DNA from 4 places in the Rhizobium rosettiformans genome. Region 1 is predicted to be linked to each of the others. Evidence: predicted binding sites of a transcription regulator. Region 1 holds the regulator's gene; each other region holds the start of a gene.
What was found. The regulator LexA, encoded in region 1, represses DNA repair genes until DNA is damaged. The targets are predictions, from matches to a motif close to TGTTCNNNNTGTGTTCNG.

Region 1 (4,545 bases):
CCACGGCCGCCCCGACGAGCCCCCTTTCCGAGACCAGCAATTCCTGGCCGAAGTGGAGCCGGAAACCCTCCGGTGTCAGCACGTCGACGGCGACGTTGGCGGTCTGAATCGAGAGCCCGAAGGAATGGGCGGTGACATCCCGCTGATCAACAACCGTTTCCAGGAGATATTGGAAGTCGCTCGGGTTCTCTTCGACCAGCACTACGCGCCGGAGCCCTGTCGCGCCGTTGGCATGCACAAGCAGGGAATCCCGATCGGTCGGAAGCGGGTTGATGCGCTGGCAGGCGAAGGCGAAGAAATCGGGCGCACGGAGATCTGCTGCAAAGGCGAGTCGGAAAGCCCCCTCCGCGGTTTGGCCATCCGGAAAACGAAACTGGCGCGCGAAATCGAGCACAGAGCCAGCGCTCATCCCGTCCTCGCGGTAGGCCGCATCGTCCGCCAATGCATCTTCCGTCTTCACGACGATGGCGGAGAGCCCCTCGACGCGCCGAAAGCGGAAGGCCTGATCGCGAGCGACAAAGACATTGCCCGTGCGCGCAGCCTCCAGACAGTCTTCCCGACTACCGACGGCCAGCGGCTCCAAATAGGTGTCATCGGCGAAGAAAACGCAGGCATTCTCGGTGCCGAAAGGGTGGCGGGCATCCGCCGCGACGGTGAATCCGAGGTGAGTGAGCCGCTCGCGGGCGGTTTCGAGATCGGTGATCGGCAATACGAGATGATCGATAGCGCGGGGTGAGGAAATGGAATTGGACATGTTTGCTCTCGGTTTCTGCATCAATTCTGAGAATTGGACGCCTGAATGGAAAGGCCTTCGACCGCCTGCCGCAAGGCATCGATCTGCTCGCGGGTTTCGCGCAGTTCCTTTAACACCTGCTCGTCGATCTTGTGATGCAGGGCCAAGACTTCGATCTCCGCCTTGAGATTGATCTCGTAGTCCTTCGCCGCCATGAAGCGATCGCGCTCCGCCTGCCGGTTCTGGCTCATCATGATGATCGGCGCCTGGACGGCGGCAAGCATCGACAGGATCAAGTTCAGGAAGATGAACGGATAGGGATCGAGCGCACCTGTTGCAAGAATCACCGTGTTGAGGATGACCCAGGCGACCAAAAACAGCATGAAGCCGATGATGAATCCCCAGGAGCCGCCGACCCGTGCAATGCCGTCTGCGAGCCGCTGACCGAAGGTCGCATGGGCCAAAAAGTCCTCGCCGGCATTGGTCGACACCGTGCGGCGCTCCCGCGCCCGCTTCAGCACCTTTTGCTCTGCTGACGAAAGATCAGATGACAACTTCCCCAGAACGAGTTTCTCAATATCCTTCAACATATACAGCACCCTCGAAGGCGGTTTTGCCCGATCCCGGACCAGATCTGCACTCAGCACTGCAGCACGTCAAAATCGGACGGTTTCAATACCCTTGCAGGCGGCTATCGCATTTTCTCACCGGCTCTTCACGAAAATTTATACCCTTGCGGAACACAACTGGAACATATAGTGTCTGTTCTGTATTTGTTTCACTCCGAGGGCACCGCATATGCTGACGCGCAAGCAACAGGAACTGCTTCTCTTCATCCATGAACGGATGAAGGAATCGGGTGTCCCGCCGTCCTTCGACGAGATGAAGGATGCGCTGGACCTCGCATCGAAATCCGGGATCCACCGCCTGATCACTGCGCTCGAGGAGCGCGGCTTCATCCGACGCTTGCCGAACCGGGCGCGTGCCTTGGAGGTCATCAAGCTTCCGGAAGCCTATTCGCCGAGCATCCAGCCGCGCCGCGGCTTTGCACCGAGCGTGATCGAGGGCAGTCTCGGCAAGACGCCACCGGCGCCAGCGCTGACCAAGCCGCCGGTCGAGGACAACGGTTCGTCTGTCTCCGTGCCGGTCATGGGCCGGATTGCAGCCGGTGTGCCGATTTCAGCGATTCAGAACAACACTCATGACATCACGGTACCGGCTGAGATGATCGGCGCGGGCGATCACTATGCACTTGAGGTCAAGGGCGATTCGATGATCGAGGCCGGTATTCTTGACGGCGATACGGTCATCATCCGCAATGCCTCTAACGCCAATCCCGGTGACATCATCGTGGCGCTCGTCGACGACGAGGAGGCGACACTCAAACGCTTCCGCCGCCGCGGTGCATCGATTGCACTGGAAGCCGCCAATCCGGCATACGAAACCCGCATCTTCCCTCCGGATCGCGTGAAGATCCAGGGCAAGCTGGTGGGCCTCATTCGCCGCTATCACTGATCAGCATCGGTCTCCAGCTTTGGTCGGACAGTGCCAGTTGGACCCGCAAATTCATGCGTGCTTTCGGAAGAGGCTGTTCGCCAGTCGTAGAGACGGTGCGCCGTCCATGGCCTGGAGGGTCCGTCGAGCGCGGACCTGACCGTCATGGCTTGCGAGGTGGCGGCTAGGCCCGCGATCTCGAGGGAGCCGGTTGCGCGCTGGCTCGCCTCCGAAATCAGGAGCGCGCCAGAGCGGCAGGCTTTGACGCGTGTGCGCGCCGACAGAACGACGATATCAGCGCGGTCGCAGGCTGTTCCGATGAGATCCGGGCGTTCCAGCGTCAGCAGCGTGTTGCCGTTCTCCAGTCTGATGGCACAGGCCTGCTTGACACAGGTGAACTGTTCTCTGCCGGCGGCCTTGAGTAGGCTGTCAAATACAGCCTCTGCCAGTTTGCTCTGCTCCTCCGACAGGGTTTGCCCAGTACGCCGGTCTGGCGCCGGTGGCAGGGGTACCGTGTCGAGCATGACCGGATGCCTTGGCTCATCGATACCGAGCACCGGCCGCCATTGATCGAAGATGAAGGCTGCCGGGCGGGCTCGGTTGATGGCAATGATGGACGTGTCGCCACTTGCCACCCGAATCGCGACCAACCGTGCGTCCTCGCTGACCATCAGTTCGCCACCCGGGGAACGTGGAGCAAGGAAGGCAGCAGCGAGCGTTGCGACGATGAGAGCCGTGCCGACATGCCTGATCGGGGTTCTGAGGAGCATCAGCAAGAGCATGCCGGCGATTGCGCCGGGCATGAACCATGATGGCAGACGCGGGAAGACGTAGCCGCCGCCCCAGCCGGAGACGGTGTGAGCGACAATGAGCACCATTTCCAGGCCCTTACCCATGATCCAGAAGAATGGGCCGTCGAGGCCAAATGGCATGAGCAGCATGGCAATGAAGCCGGACGGCATCACGACCAGCGAGATCAGCGGCATGGCGGCGAGGTTTGCCTCGAGTCCATGGGTCGACAGCCGGTGAAAATGGCTGATGGCAAAGACGGCGGTCGAGACCCCGCCGATGAACGATGTCGCCAGGGTGCCGCCGACGAACTTGGCAAACCCGGCAGCAATCCGCATGGCAAGCGAGCGGGCACGAGGCAGGATCGCGCGCGGTCGCGCCCGCCACCCCGCGTAACCGGCAATCAGGGCTGCAGTCGCCGCGAAAGACATCTGGAAACTAGGCCCCATCACCGTCGAGGGCTGGACCGCGAGGATCGCGGTTGCCGCAAGTGCCAGATTGTGGAGGCTGACAGCCGGGCGGTCGAAGAGGACGGCTCCGAGCATGACCGCCGTCATCAGATAGGCCCGCAACGCGGTGACTTGGTAGCCGGATATAAGCACATAGCCGGTCGTCGCCAGAAGCGCGCCGGCGGCTGCGATCTTCTTCACCGGATAACGGTGGGCAAAAGTCGGCATGAGGCTCAGAAGCCCTCGCAATCCGACGAAGAAAATGCCGGCGGCAAGCGCCATGTTGAGGCCCGAGATCGCGGTGATATGGGCGAGGCCCGAGACGCGCAGCGCCTCCGTCGCCTCTTCCGACATCGATCTGCGTTCGCCGGTAATGATCGCAGCAGCGAAGGCGCCGGGATCTCCGGGCAGTATGCTGCGAATGCGGCTTGAAATGCGATCCCGGAGCGAGAACAGGGACGCGTCGAAGCGATCCCACAGACCTTTCTCCGCCAATGAAGCGGAGGTTTTGGCCTGGGGCGGACCGAGGAAGAAGCCGACAGCGCCGATGCCGGCGAAGTAGCTTTGGAAGCTAAAGTCGTTCAATCCCGGCAAAGCCGGACCTGAAGGTGGTGAGAGACGGGCGCGACCGCTCAATTGCTCGCCGATGGCAGCTGGCACATGCTTGCTTCGGGCCAGAAGGGACACGCGTGCCGGCGACCGTCGGATGCTCGGCTCTGCGGTCTGGATCACGCGCAACACGTAACGCCATTCACCGCCCGCCCCCTCCTCCCGTCGCTCGACAAGCCCGGTGACCGTGGTGACAAGTGGCTGATCAAGGATCACGGTGGACGCTCGCCTTGTCTCCCATTCGGCCATCAGCATGCCGAGAAGGATCAGGCACAAACTCCACAGGACCACATGCGCCACGGTGTCGCGTATCGCCCGCGAAAGCGCGAAAGCCAGGCAAGCAAGGAGCAGTCCGAGGACCAAGGCCGGCGGTGGTTGGCCAACGGAAAACCAGATTGCAGCACCGGCGCCGAGCCAGACGGGCACGAAGAGGAAAAAATGCCCGTGCCGACTTTCGTCTGAGACGTCCTG
Region 2 (4,545 bases), 270 kb from region 1:
AGAACCTGACCTTCGGCGGTTTCAGAGCTGTAGCCAAGAAATTCAGTCGCGCCGAACTTTTCCTTCAGCTCGAACCAGACGGTCTCCTGCGCCTTGTCGCCAGATCCCGCCCAGTTGGCACGGGCTTCGGCCTTCTGGCGCTGCATCGCGTCGTTGAAGCCAGTGAGGTCGACGCCGATACCGCGGCCGCGCAACGCATCCTGCGTCAAATCGAGCGGGAAGCCATAGGTGTCGTAGAGCTTGAAGGCGGTCTCGCCGTCGAGGCTGTCGCCCTTGTCGAGCGTTGCAGTTGCATCCGAGAGCAGGGTCAGCCCGCGCTCCAGGGTCTTGCGGAAGCGGGTTTCCTCGAGCTTCAGCGTCTCGGAGATCAGGGATTCAGCCCGGACGAGTTCCGGATAGGCGCGACCCATCTGCTGCACAAGAACCGGCAGCAGCTTGTAGATGACCGGGTCCTTCGCTCCGAGCAGCTGCGCGTGACGCATCGCACGGCGCATGATGCGGCGAAGCACGTAGCCTCGACCTTCATTTGAAGGAAGCACGCCGTCAGCGATCAGGAAGGCCGACGAGCGCAAGTGGTCGGCGATGACGCGATGGCTTGCGCGACGCTCGCCTTCGGCCTTCACGCCGGTCAGATCGACGGAGGCGTCGATCAATGCGCGGAACAGGTCGATGTCGTAGTTGTCGTGTTTGCCCTGCAGGAGGGCCGCAACGCGCTCGAGACCCATGCCGGTGTCGATCGACGGCCGCGGCAGGTCGATGCGCTCTTCCTTGGTCACCTGCTCGTACTGCATGAAGACGAGGTTCCAGATCTCGATGAACCGGTCACCGTCTTCTTCCGGCGAACCCGGAGGGCCGCCCCAGATGTGATCGCCGTGATCGTAGAAGATTTCGGAGCACGGACCGCAGGGGCCAGTGTCACCCATGGCCCAGAAATTGTCGCTGGTCGGGATGCGAATGATCCTGTCGTCCGAGAGGCCGGCGATCTTCTTCCACAGGCCATGCGCCTCGTCGTCCGTGTGATAGACGGTGACCAGCAGGCGGTTGCGGTCGATGCCGAATTCCTTAGTGATCAGGTTCCAGGCAAGCTCGATGGCGCGCTCCTTGAAGTAGTTGCCGAAGGAGAAATTGCCGAGCATCTCAAAGAAGGTGTGGTGGCGCGCGGTGTAGCCGACATTGTCGAGGTCGTTGTGCTTGCCGCCGGCGCGCACACATTTCTGCGCCGTCGCAGCCGTGGTATACGGCCGCTGTTCGAGACCGGTAAAGACGTTCTTGAACTGCACCATGCCGGCATTGGTGAACATCAGCGTTGGGTCGTTGCGCGGCACCAGCGGGCTGGAGGAAACGACCTCGTGACCGTTCGTCTTGAAGTAATCGAGAAAAGTCGACCGGATGTCGTTTACACCGCTCATGTCACGCCCTTCATTCAGGCCGGAACCCGGCCAATTTGCAAAATCAATGGCTTTTATCGCCCGGCTTCATCCCTGTCCAGCAGCCGAAACGAAAACCGGCCGCGTCTCGAAGGAAACGCGGCCGACAAATCAGTCGAAGATGGACGGCAGTTTACGCGTCGTCGGCACCATCAGCGTCATTCGCGTCGGGCCCGCCATTCTGCAGGAACTTCTCGGCGATCAGACCGGCATTCTGGCGCAGTGCCATCTCGATTTCCTGGGAGACGGCAGGATTGTCGCGCAGGAAGAGCTTGGCGTTTTCACGCCCCTGGCCAAGACGCTGGCTGTTGTAGGAGAACCAGGCCCCGGACTTCTCGACGATGCCGGCCTTGACGCCGAGATCGACGAGCTCACCGGTCTTCGAGACGCCTTCGCCATACATGATGTCGAATTCCACCTGCTTGAAGGGCGGTGCCATCTTGTTCTTGACGACCTTGACGCGGGTCTGGTTACCGACGACCTCTTCGCGATCCTTGACCGCGCCGATGCGGCGAATGTCGAGACGCACGGAGGCGTAGAACTTCAGAGCGTTACCGCCGGTCGTCGTTTCCGGCGAGCCGAACATGACGCCGATCTTCATGCGGATCTGGTTGATGAAGATGACCATCGTCTTCGACTTGGAGATCGAGGCGGTCAGCTTGCGCAGCGCCTGGCTCATCAGGCGGGCCTGCATGCCCGGCAGGCTGTCGCCCATTTCGCCTTCGATTTCGGCGCGCGGGGTGAGCGCTGCAACGGAGTCGACAACGAGCACGTCGATCGCGCCCGAGCGCACCAGCGTGTCGGTGATTTCGAGTGCCTGCTCGCCTGTATCCGGCTGCGAGATCAGAAGGTTCTGCAGATCGACGCCGAGCTTGCGGGCATAGACCGGATCAAGGGCATGTTCGGCGTCGACGAAGGCGCAGATGCCGCCCTTCTTCTGCGCTTCGGCAATGGTCTGCAGCGCAAGCGTCGTCTTACCCGAGCTTTCAGGCCCGTAAATTTCAATGATGCGCCCCTTCGGCAGGCCGCCAATGCCGAGCGCGATGTCGAGGCTGAGCGACCCCGTCGAGACCGTCTCGACTTCGACCACGCTCTCGTTCGCGCCGAGTTTCATGATCGAGCCCTTGCCGAACGACCGTTCGATCTGCGAGAGCGCCGCTTCCAATGCCTTGCTTTTATCCACCGATTTGTCCTCTACCAGCCGCAAAGAATTCTGTGCCATTTGATCCACCTTTAGGTTATTGAGGCCGCATAGGCAATGAAGCCGCCGATGGGGAATATGTACTCTTTTTGTTCTAATTTTGCAAGAGCAAGCGAAGCGGTTGAATCTAAACCGTTTTCGAGCCCGTGTTCGAACGATGTTCCGCGCGGCGGTGCGAGCACGTCTGTGAGGGGCGCAGCTCCAAGGCAGACCGTGGCAAGCGTCGGTTCGATTCGTGTTTCGCCAATGCTGGAGGCAGGCCCATGACGACCGAAATTCTGGCGATCGGGGGCGCTCATATCGACCGGCGAGGCCGCATATTCGGTGACACGAAGCCGGGTGCGAGCAATCCCGGGCAATGGTTCGAGGAAGTCGGAGGCGGCGTCTTCAACGCGGCATGCAATCTCTCCCGCCTGGGCCACTCGGTCCGCCTGATTGCACCGCGCGGCGGGGATGCCGCAGGTCAGATGGTGGCGGATGCAGCCGAACGCGCCGGTCTCGACGACCAGCCCGTGATGTTTCTCGATCGCGCCACCCCGAGCTATACGGCCGTCCTCGAGCGAGACGGCAATCTGGTCATCGCCCTCGCCGACATGGCGCTTTACGACGCCTTTTCGGCGCGGCGGATGCGGGCGCGGTCGATGCGCGACAGCCTCACCGAGGCAGATCACGTTCTGGCCGACGCCAACCTGCCGGCGGACACCTTGACCGCTCTGGCGGCAAGTTGTCATGCAGCTGGCAAGGGACTGTCGGCCATCGCGATTTCGCCGGCCAAGGTGGTGAAGTTCGCGCGCGCCCTGCCCTTTCTCACCCATCTTTTCATGAATGGCGCGGAGGCCGAAGCGATTGCCGGCCAGCGCCCCGAGCGGGCTGAGCATTGGCCGCACCTGTTGCGCGCCAAGGGCTTGCGCGGCGGCAGCGTCACGAGCGGCGGTGGTCCCACCGTCGTCTTCGATGAAAAGGACATAGCCCTGATCGTGCCTGAACCGCTCGAGCAGATCGCCGATGTCACCGGGGCCGGCGATGCCTTCGCCGCCGGTTTCCTGCATGCCCGCCTGTCCGGCGCGACACTGGACGTGGCACTGCGCCAGGGCACGGCAAGTGCTGCGATCACCCTCGCCTGCCCCAATGCGACGGATGAAAATCTCTCATGCGAGAAGCTTGCACGTCAAATGGCTCTTGTCCCGCCGCCCCGTTTCCTGTCATGAGACCCTGAATTTCTAACGGAAGATCCCCCCATGACCCGTTCCATATCGCCTCTTCTGCCCATCACCTATTCGAGCGAAGTCAGCGCCGCCAAACAGCGCGGCGCACCGATCGTGGCACTCGAATCCACCATCATCACCCATGGAATGCCGTATCCGGGCAATCTTGAGATGGCCCGCAGCGTCGAGGACATCGTCCGACAGCAGGGCGCCGTGCCCGCCACGATCGCCGTCATCAAGGGCGTGCTGCATATCGGTCTGGAGCCGGCAGAACTTGAGGCGCTGGCGCAGATGGAGCATGTGATGAAGCTGTCGCGCGCCGATCTCGCCTTCGCGATCGCCGAGCGCCGCAACGGCGCGACCACTGTCGCGGCAACGATGATCGCTGCCTACCGTGCCGGCATCCATGTCTTTGCGACCGGCGGCATTGGCGGCGTGCATCGTGGCGCCGAAGAAAGCTTCGACATCTCCGCCGACCTCGAAGAACTGGCGCGCACGGCAGTGATCGTCGTTTCGGCGGGCCCGAAGGCGATCCTCGACATTCCGAAGACCTTGGAAGTGCTGGAAACGCGTGGCGTGCCCGTCGTCACCTATGACAGCGAAGACTTCCCTGCCTTCTGGTCGCGAAGCTCGGGCCTGAAGAGCCTCCTCAACTTGCAGAGCCCGGCCGCGATCGCCAATTTCCAGAAAATGCGCGACCAGCTCGGCATCG
Region 3 (4,545 bases), 2.0 Mb from region 1:
CGGCATCGTCGACGCTGTCGTCTTCGTTCTTTTCGGTAGCTGCGGCCTGCGTGGGGGCCGAGCCAGTGTGCGCCGCAAGGAACGCGGCCGCCTCTTCCGCAGAGATGCTATCCGCACGATAGCCGAGACCCTTCAGGATCTCTTCCATATCATCAGGGGTCGCACCGAGGATCGACAGCATTGCAGTCGTCGTGGTGAAGCGACGACCATCATATGCACCGTCAGGACGCGCCGGCGAACCCGGCTTCCACTGCAGGAGCGGACGAATGAGATCGGCGAGACGCTCGAGGATGTCGATACGCACGGCACGCTTGCCGAGGAACCGGAAGCCGGCGAGCTTGTAGAACATGCGCTCATAGCTCGGATCGGTCACGACCGAGGTACGGCCGGCAGCCAATACGGGGATCAGATCGCCGTAACCCGGCTTGTCGAGGCCGTCATGCTTCAGCGCCCAGAGGAGCGTGATGAGTTCGGCCGGAGCCGGCTTCAGAAGGGCCGGCATAAAGATGTGGTAGGCACCGAAGCGCACACCATAACGGCGCATCGATGCGCGGCCATCCTGGTCAAGGGTCTTGACGTCATCTGCGACATCACGGCGGAACAGAACGCCGAGATTTTCGACCAGCTGGAAGGCCAGCCCCTTGGCAAGCCCCTGCAGGTCTTCGGCGCGCGACAGATCGTCGAGCGGCTTCAGGACCGTCGAGATATGGTGATTGACGAAACGTTCGATGCGGGCAGCAACGTGATCCCGGGCCATGCCGGTCAGTTGTTCATCGGCCAGCAGGATGACACGGGGATGCAGGATGTGATCCGTCCCGATCAGACGCGCAACCGGATCGCCCAGCCAGCGAACGAGACCGTCCGAGCCGATGGCAAGATCATTATTGCCGGAAGCGTGCAGGCGCGCGGCGCGCGCCTCGAATTCGAGCGCCAGCGCCTTGTAGGCGGCAGCCTGAACGGCCTTCGCGTCCGGGCCCTCCATGCCGGAGATCGGCGTGAACCGGAACCCCGCAAGTTGTCCCATGGCATGACCTTCCACGAAGACATCGCCGTTCACACTGATTTCAGCTTCCAACATCGCATTCTCTCTCAAGCGCTTCATGAGCACAGATGTCCTGCGATCAACAAAGCGTTTCGTCAACCGTTCATGTAACGCATCGGACAATCGGTCTTCGATTTCCCGCGTCTTTTCTTGCCAGTGTGTCGGATCGGCAAGCCAGCCGGGCCGGTTCGACACATAGGTCCACGTTCTGATCTGCGCGATCCGCGCCGACAGTGTATCGATTTCGCCATCGGTGCGATCGGATCGGCGCACCTGCTCGGCGAGAAAGTCCTCGTTGACGGTGCCCCGCCTGACCAAATCAAAATACAGACTCTGAATCAGATCAGCATGCTGTGCAGGCGTAATGCGCCGATAGTCGGGCAGCGCGCAGGCTTCCCAGAGTTTTTCCACCCGTTCGGGCCGATCGGTGATGTCGGCGATCTCGGGATAGCGCGAAAGATATTCCAGCGCCTGCTGATCAGTCGCCGGCAGCGCGCGCGTCAATCCTTCGACACGCGGCACTGCATCGAGGCTTCTCTGCAGGCCAGCAATCGACGAGAAATCGAATTTTTCAGTCCGCCATTGCAACACTTTGACGGAATCGAATTGATGCGTTTGCAGCCGTTCGACCAGCTCTTCGTCGAAGGGAGCCACCCGTCCGGTCACGCCGAACGTGCCATCCTTGATATGACGCCCGGCACGACCCGCGATCTGGCCGAGCTCGCCCGGATTGAGGTTGCGAAACTGATAGCCGTCGAACTTTCGATCCTGCGCAAAGGCGACATGGTCGACATCGAGGTTGAGACCCATGCCGATGGCATCGGTCGCCACTAGGTATTCGACATCGCCTTCCTGGTAGAGACCGACCTGGGCATTGCGCGTCCGCGGGCTTAGAGCGCCCAACACGACGGCCGCCCCGCCCCGTTGGCGGCGAATCAGCTCGGCAATCGCATACACTTCTTCCGCGGAGAACGCGACGATGGCTGTCCGCTGCGGCAGACGCGTGATCTTCTTCTGGCCTGCATAGAAAAGCTGCGACAGGCGGGGCCGCTCGACGATGGTGATCCCGGGCAAGAGCTGAATGAGGATCGACTTCATCGTCGCCGAACCGAGAAGCAGCGTTTCCTCGCGCCCCCTCAGATGCAGCAGACGATCGGTGAAGATATGCCCGCGCTCAAGGTCGCCCGCGAGCTGTATCTCGTCGATGGCGACAAAGGCCGCCTTGGTTTCACGCGGCATCGCCTCGACCGTGCAAACGGAGAAGCGCGCTTTCGGCGGGCTGATCTTCTCCTCACCTGTCACGAGCGCCACGTTTTGCGCACCGACACGCTCGACTACGCGCGTATAGACCTCTCGTGCAAGCAATCTCAGCGGCAGACCAATGATGCCAGACCCGTGCGCGACCATGCGTTCGATGGCGAAATGGGTCTTGCCGGTATTGGTTGGCCCCAGCACAGCACTGACGCCGCGGCCACTCAGGATCATGGGTTGCGTATTCAAAGACCGCTCCGCTAGTCGGGACCGCGCTTTTCCGCACACCGGCACCCTCGGCCAACACATGGCGACGAAGGAGGGCAAAGGCAAGGCGCTTGATGCATTCATCCCAGAATTCGGCAGAAAGCTGAGTCCGATCAGAGCCTTGCGTGACCGGAACAGGCTGCGAACGAATCAGCGACGAATCGATGACTCCGGCAGATTCAGGCTTTGTTCCCGGCCGGGTTCCGGCCCGGTTCTGGCCTAAGATGACAGCAGATCGAATACCGGCTTCGAGAGATGCGACGCAGATGGAACAATTGCGAAGGCCGTTACGTTGCGCCGCCGAGGTGAAACCTGATGACATTGTCCCCGCCGCCCGCCGAATGGATTGGAGAGAACGACCTGCCTCAGGACTTTGTCCTGATTCACGGCATGGTCATGGCCCCGTCCTTCTGGCGCACCTATTCCCCTGATGTCGTGCGGCGGGCACGCAGTGCCGCTTACGCCCTGCCAGGACATCATCCCTGGAAACTATCCGAGCCAGGCCAGGCGATCACGCCCGAAGCCGTCGCTTCCGCCTATGCAGAAGCGATCCGCCGAGACTTCGGCGGCAGGCCGGTGACGCTGATCGGCCATTCGACCGGCGGCTTCGTGTCTCTCCTGATCGCCCGGCATTATCCTGAACTCGTGAAGTCGATCGTTCTGATCGGCGCTTTTGCATGCGGCCGTTTCGAAGGCCAGGAACGGCTGCCGGCCAAACTGCTGCGGGTGCCGCGCGTAGGACCATTCCTGTTTCGTCAGTTCTTCCGGCGCTGGATCTCCACCAGCGAGCAATTTCGCTGGGGATCGATCGAATGCGTCTTCGACAAGGACTGCCCCTGGCAGAACGAACGCGCCGTGGCGGCCATGGAAGATGTGCGGCTGCAACTGCAGCAAGCCCGGCCCGAGGACATCGCCGCCTGCATTCGCTTCATGTCCGCAACCACCCTGGTGAACGACCTGTCCGAGATTCATCGGCCGGTGCTCAACATCGTCGGAGCCGAGGACGCGATCGTCCCTTCGGCGCACCAGTTACGGGTGTCGAAGCTCCTGCCTGAGGTGCAGACCGTACTCCTGCGCAATTGCGGCCATCTGCCGATGGTGGAACATCAGACAATGACAGCGGGGATCATAAGCGCGTTTGTCGATGGCATGGCCACGATCGAGGAAAAGCGACAGCGCCAGATCACCGTTTCCGCTGGAAAGGCCGCAGCCGATCTGTTCCGCCTGATGGGTCTCGGTCTTCGTCGGACGGAACAATCTGTCTCCGGTCGCGTTCAAACGGCACAACAAATTATCTTTCATCCAGGCTCAGGAGAGGGTCCAAATGAGTACAATTCTCATCGTCATTCTAATTCTGCTTCTCATCGGCGCTCTGCCGAGCTGGGGCTATAGCCGCGGCTGGGGCTACGGTCCGTCCGGAGGTCTCGGCCTCGTACTGCTCATCCTCATCATCCTGATGTTGATGGGTCGAATTTGACCTGAAGTGAAATCCAACTCTACGTGAAAAGGTATAGGACGATGAAAAAGACCCTTCTGGCACTCGCACTGATCGCCCCGCTCGCATCCTGCACAGCCACGGAACGCGGCGCCGGTATCGGCGCAGCTTCTGGCGCCGTCATCGGTGGTGTAGCCACCGGCAACGTCCGCGGCGCAGCGATCGGCGCAGGCGTGGGTGGTGTTGCTGGCGCGCTGATCGGCAACTCGCAGGAGCGCGCTGGCTATTGCGTGTATCGCGACCGCAACGGCCGCACCTACGAAGCACGCTGCCGCTAACAGCTGCCTCATCCCAAAAGAAAGCCGTCGGACGTCACCGTCCGGCGGCTTTTTCGTTGCCGCATTAACCTCTCGACCAAAGCCGGAACGAATCAACGACGAATCGCGGACTCGCCAGTCTTCCTGGTTTGTTCACTGCTACATATGGTGGAATAACAATTGATTAACCATAGACTTCGGTGGATATTAAGAGTTTCGCGCACCGTTGCAGC
Region 4 (4,545 bases), on a different replicon from region 1:
GGGATTCGAACCCACGATACCCTTGCGAGTATGCCGCATTTCGAGTGCGGTGCTTTCGACCACTCAGCCACCTCTCCGGTCACATTGGTCGGCGCTCAGTGGCGCGGGCTGTCTCATAGCGGCAAGTCACCCCTCATGCAAGCGCGAATGTGACTGTTTTTCATTTCCTTGAACGGAAATGCCGCGTACGTCAAAGACGCAGCAAGAAATGCAGCAATCCCCTCATTTGCCGTCAACCGCCTGCCTCGACACCGCCTCGGATCATAGCCGCGCTTGCGCGAGATCCGGGTCAAACAACGAAGAGCATCGGAGGCGTCAGAATAGCGCCGGGCCAAGCCCGGGACGCCGGGAATTCTCGTCACGTCAGGGCCGGAGAAAGGGAAGCCGCAGGAGCCTGAGCATAGTGACCCCTTGGGGTCAGGCGGGACCGCCTTCCCCCGGCCATGGCGTTCCGCTTGAAGGGGCAAAGAGCTTCGTGAGAAAAGCTCCACCCATAGCCGCCCTCACCTCCCCGACCGTCCCAATGTCTTCGCAATATCGATGATGTCATCTCGTGCTGCTGTCGGATCATCCTTGCTCCAGGCGACACCCAGCCCGATCTTCAGATCGATGCCCGTCACCTTCTTCAACACCACGTCCCTGCCCGGCAGTTCGCCCGTCCACTCCGGCGCAAAGCCGACACCAAGACCTGAGGATACAAGCGAGATCAGCGAGAAGGTGTCGTCACAGGTATAGGCGACATTATCATTCAGCCCATGCTCATCGAAGGTCTCCGCAAAATAGCGCTCGGTGAAGGACAGGTTCTGCCGCTTGAAGGCGATGATCTTCTCGGCCCTCAGATCCTCGATCGTCACCTCGTGCTTTAAGGCAAGTGGGTTTCCCATCGGCACGGCCAGCAGATACCGCTCATGGGCAATCGAGAAGAAGCGCAATGAGCCAATGTTCTCGACCGGCCGAATGAAGCCGAGGTTCAGCTTGCCGCATTCGAGCTGCCGGATGATCTCCGACGTCGAGCCATTCGAGACATGCAGGCGGATATCTGGAAACTTCCGGCCGATCCGCGCCAGAAATGCCGGCAGCACGCCTGTCGTTGCCGGATAGATCGTGCCGATCCTGATCTCCCGCATGGTCCTGCCTCCTGCAGCCCGCGCCATCTCTGCAGACAGATCCAGTTCTCCCAGCATCCTGACACAGCGATCGTAGAACACCTCCCCTGCCCGCGTCAGCTCCACCTTGCGTGTCGAGCGCGTCAGCAACTGAACCCCAAGTCCGCGCTCCAGTGCCTGGACCTGGGTGCTCAGTGCAGGCTGGGCAATGTTTACCCGCATGGCGGCACGGCCGAAGTGCAGTTCTTCGGCGACAGCGACAAAGTAGGAGAGTTGGCGGAGTTCCATCTAATCGCTCCCGATCGATCCGGCGAAGACGATTATGCCCTATATGTATATAATAGCCAGTTATTTTATTTGTGACGATTTCCCATGTTGCCGTATGACACCGCGCGAACTGTTAGCCTGGAACATACGGAAACTGAGGGTGGAGCGAGGTCTCTCCCAAGAGCGGTTAGCTCTGGAGGCCCAGATTGAACGCGTCTCCATCTCGCAGATCGAGCGAAAGCAAGTAAACTTGGGCATAGATTCATTGGGGAAGATTGCTCAGGCGCTGAACTGCGCCGTATCTGACCTGCTGATGAGCCCGTTGCCTGGAGACGAGATGCCTCCCGTTCTACGCCCCGGTCGCAAGAGCGGCAGCTGATCCCACGATGGCTAGGTAGAGAAGGAGTGGCCACGAGCAGCCCCCGAAGGCGCATGAAATTAGAACGCAAAAGACATGGGCTTAAAGAACGAGCGCCCGCTTTGGCTAAACAGACTCAACGCAACAAGAAATTGGCAATCTGTACGGCTGACAACGAACCTGTCCTAGCGGGCAGTTGGCAGGGGTCGACCAATCGCCTTCCCGCGGCGATCCTGCCGTTCAACGCACCTCACCTACGCGAAACATTACCGGCGACCATCTCACCAGTCCGCCTCCCGTAAAGGCTGCTCGCAGACACGCCGCCTGACCCGGTCACAGGACCCCCGGCTCCCACTTGCGCTGGCCGTGACCTGCTCCGCAAGCGACGCGCCGCTCCCGACCTCATACCAAGCCAACGGGCCACTCCTCAGATCCATACGCCGCTTGAACAGCGACCCAGACCTGATATTTTCTATCTTTGTTCATGCAGCATGCAACCCCGCAGCAGCGGCCACAGAATGAGCATCGCACGCCTGCTTCAAACATCAGACGAGACCGCATGACCGCCCATCTCGAAAGCCTCAACGAACGACAACGGGACGCGGTCACACACGGCACCGGCCCGGGCGAGCCGTCAGCAGCAGGCCCGCTCCTCATCATCGCAGGTGCCGGCTCAGGCAAAACCAACACGCTCGCTCATCGTGTCGCCCATCTGATCCTCAACGGCGCTGATCCCCGCCGGATCCTCCTGATGACCTTCTCACGTCGGGCAGCCTCCGAAATGGCGCGCCGCGTTGATCGCATTTGCCGACAGGTGCTTGGCGACAAGGCGCTTGCTGACGGTCTTTTGTGGTCGGGCACGTTTCATGGGATCGGCGCAAGACTGCTGCACCTCTATGCCGAACAGATTGGCCTACCCGTCGATTTCACGATCCATGACCGGGAGGACAGCGCCGATTTGATGAACCTTGTGCGCCACGAGCTTGGCTTGTCGAAAACTGAGACCCGCTTCCCGACCAAGGGGACCTGCCTTGCGATCCATTCGCGCGTGGTCAATGCTGAAAGCTCGATCAGAGAGGTGCTCAAATCCGCCTATCCCTGGGCGATCAACTGGGAAACAGAGCTGAAGGAGCTGTTTGCGGGTTACGTCGCGGCCAAACAGACGCAAGGTGTCCTCCATTACGACGATCTCCTGCTCTATTGGGCGCAGATGGTCTCACATGCTGAACTGGCCGACGATATTGGCAATCGCTTTGATCATGTGCTGGTCGATGAATACCAGGACACCAACCGGCTACAGGCACAGATCCTGATGTCGCTCAAACCCGGCGGCCGCGGCCTGACCGTCGTTGGCGATGATGCCCAGTCGATCTACTCGTTCCGAGCCGCAACCATCCGAAACATCCTCGACTTCCCGACTGAGTTTTCGCCAAAGCCTGCCGACGTCATCACGCTTGAACGCAATTACCGTTCGACGCAGCCGATCCTGGTCGCAGCCAATGGTGTGATCGGTCTGGCGCGCGAGCGCTATACCAAGAACCTCTGGACCGACCGGTCGTCCGAACAAAAGCCGCGTCTGGTGACCGTCAAGGACGAGAACGATCAGGCGGGCTTTATTGTAGAGGAGGTCCTTGCCAACCGCGAAGTCGGCATTGCGCTGAAGCAGCAGGCGGTGCTCTTCCGGACATCGAGCCATAGCGGCACCCTCGAGGTCGAACTGACGAGACGCAACATTCCCTTCGTCAAGTTCGGCGGCCTGAAGTTTCTCGACAGCGCGCATGTGAAAGATCTTCTGGCCATCATCCGATTCGCCCAGAACCCGCGTGATCGGGTCGCCGGGTTTCGGGTGCTGCAGATGCTGCCGGGCATCGGACCACAAAGGGCCGCCACAATCCTCGACACGATTGCCGCGGACCCACAGCCGTTGTTGTCGCTTGCCGAGATCCCCCCGCCGCCCAAGACCGGCGATGACTGGGCGCCTTTCGTCACATTGCTTTCCGCCTTGCATAAGGACGAGCATGGTTGGCCTGGTGACATCGAGAAAGCGCGGCTCTGGTACGAGCCGCATCTCGACCGGATCCACGAGGACCCCGAGACTCGCAAGGCAGATCTCCTGCAGCTCGAGCAGATCGCGTCCGGTTATCCGAGCCGCGAACGCTTTCTGACCGAACTGACACTGGATCCGCCGGACGCAACCAGCAATCAGGCGGGCGTGCCGCTGCTTGACGAGGACTATCTGATCCTCTCCACTATCCACTCTGCCAAGGGCCAGGAATGGCGTGCTGTCTTCATGCTGAATGTCGTTGATGGCTGCATGCCCTCTGACCTTGGGGCCGGAACGACGGATGAGCTCGAGGAAGAACGCCGACTGCTTTATGTCGGCATGACCAGAGCCCGCGACAGCCTCAGCCTGATCACACCGCAACGCTTCTACACCCATGGACAGAACAGCCGGGGCGACCGGCATGTCTATGCATCCCGCACGCGGTTTATTCCCGCCATGCTCTTGCAGTTTTTCGAGCAGGCAAGTTGGCCGAAGGCCTCCCAGTCCACGCCCCAGCGTAGTGCAAGCCAAATCCGTATCGATGTCGCGGCAAATATGCGCGGCATGTGGAAATAGAGCCCAGTCAACAAGGAAAATTCGGCGGGGCGACACCGCAGTCCTGTTTCTCATCGAATTGAATGTGGCGGCAGGTGTACCACCTGAACGCGGTAGTGACAGCCAGCCAGAAGACATCGACAGGTTCGTGACCCTGCTCGCCGTTTTCCCGAGATGGCGCCTGATGAACTGCCCCATTTGCCCGGAAAGGCACT

Region 2: recA (recombinase RecA) is a predicted target of LexA. The motif match lies at 2,708-2,725, and genes of this name have one in related genera.
Region 3: D4A92_RS05040 (helicase-related protein) is a predicted target of LexA. The motif match lies at 2,691-2,708, and genes of this name have one in related genera.
Region 4: D4A92_RS23360 (ATP-dependent helicase) is a predicted target of LexA. The motif match lies at 2,200-2,217, and genes of this name have one in related genera.

Annotation. Positions count from the first base shown of each region.
Region 1 covers NZ_CP032405.1:3,479,220-3,483,764, reverse strand. Annotated here, with positions in the region: gene D4A92_RS17145 (VOC family protein) at 1-754, opposite strand, end outside; gene D4A92_RS17140 (DUF1003 domain-containing protein) at 775-1,323, opposite strand; gene lexA (transcriptional repressor LexA) at 1,532-2,248, shown strand; gene D4A92_RS17130 (ComEC/Rec2 family competence protein) at 2,242-4,500, opposite strand.
Region 2 covers NZ_CP032405.1:3,751,344-3,755,888, forward strand. Annotated here, with positions in the region: gene alaS (alanine--tRNA ligase) at 1-1,409, opposite strand, end outside; gene recA (recombinase RecA) at 1,561-2,649, opposite strand; gene D4A92_RS18445 (carbohydrate kinase family protein) at 2,892-3,836, shown strand; gene D4A92_RS18450 (pseudouridine-5'-phosphate glycosidase) at 3,867-4,545, shown strand, end outside.
Region 3 covers NZ_CP032405.1:1,044,152-1,048,696, forward strand. Annotated here, with positions in the region: gene D4A92_RS05040 (helicase-related protein) at 1-2,527, opposite strand, end outside; gene D4A92_RS05045 (alpha/beta fold hydrolase) at 2,876-3,952, shown strand; gene D4A92_RS05050 (DUF3309 family protein) at 3,885-4,037, shown strand; gene D4A92_RS05055 (glycine zipper domain-containing protein) at 4,079-4,333, shown strand.
Region 4 covers NZ_CP032406.1:390,501-395,045, forward strand. Annotated here, with positions in the region: tRNA gene D4A92_RS23345 (tRNA-Ser) at 1-77, opposite strand, end outside; gene D4A92_RS23350 (LysR family transcriptional regulator) at 504-1,394, opposite strand; gene D4A92_RS23355 (helix-turn-helix domain-containing protein) at 1,489-1,752, shown strand; gene D4A92_RS23360 (ATP-dependent helicase) at 2,291-4,351, shown strand.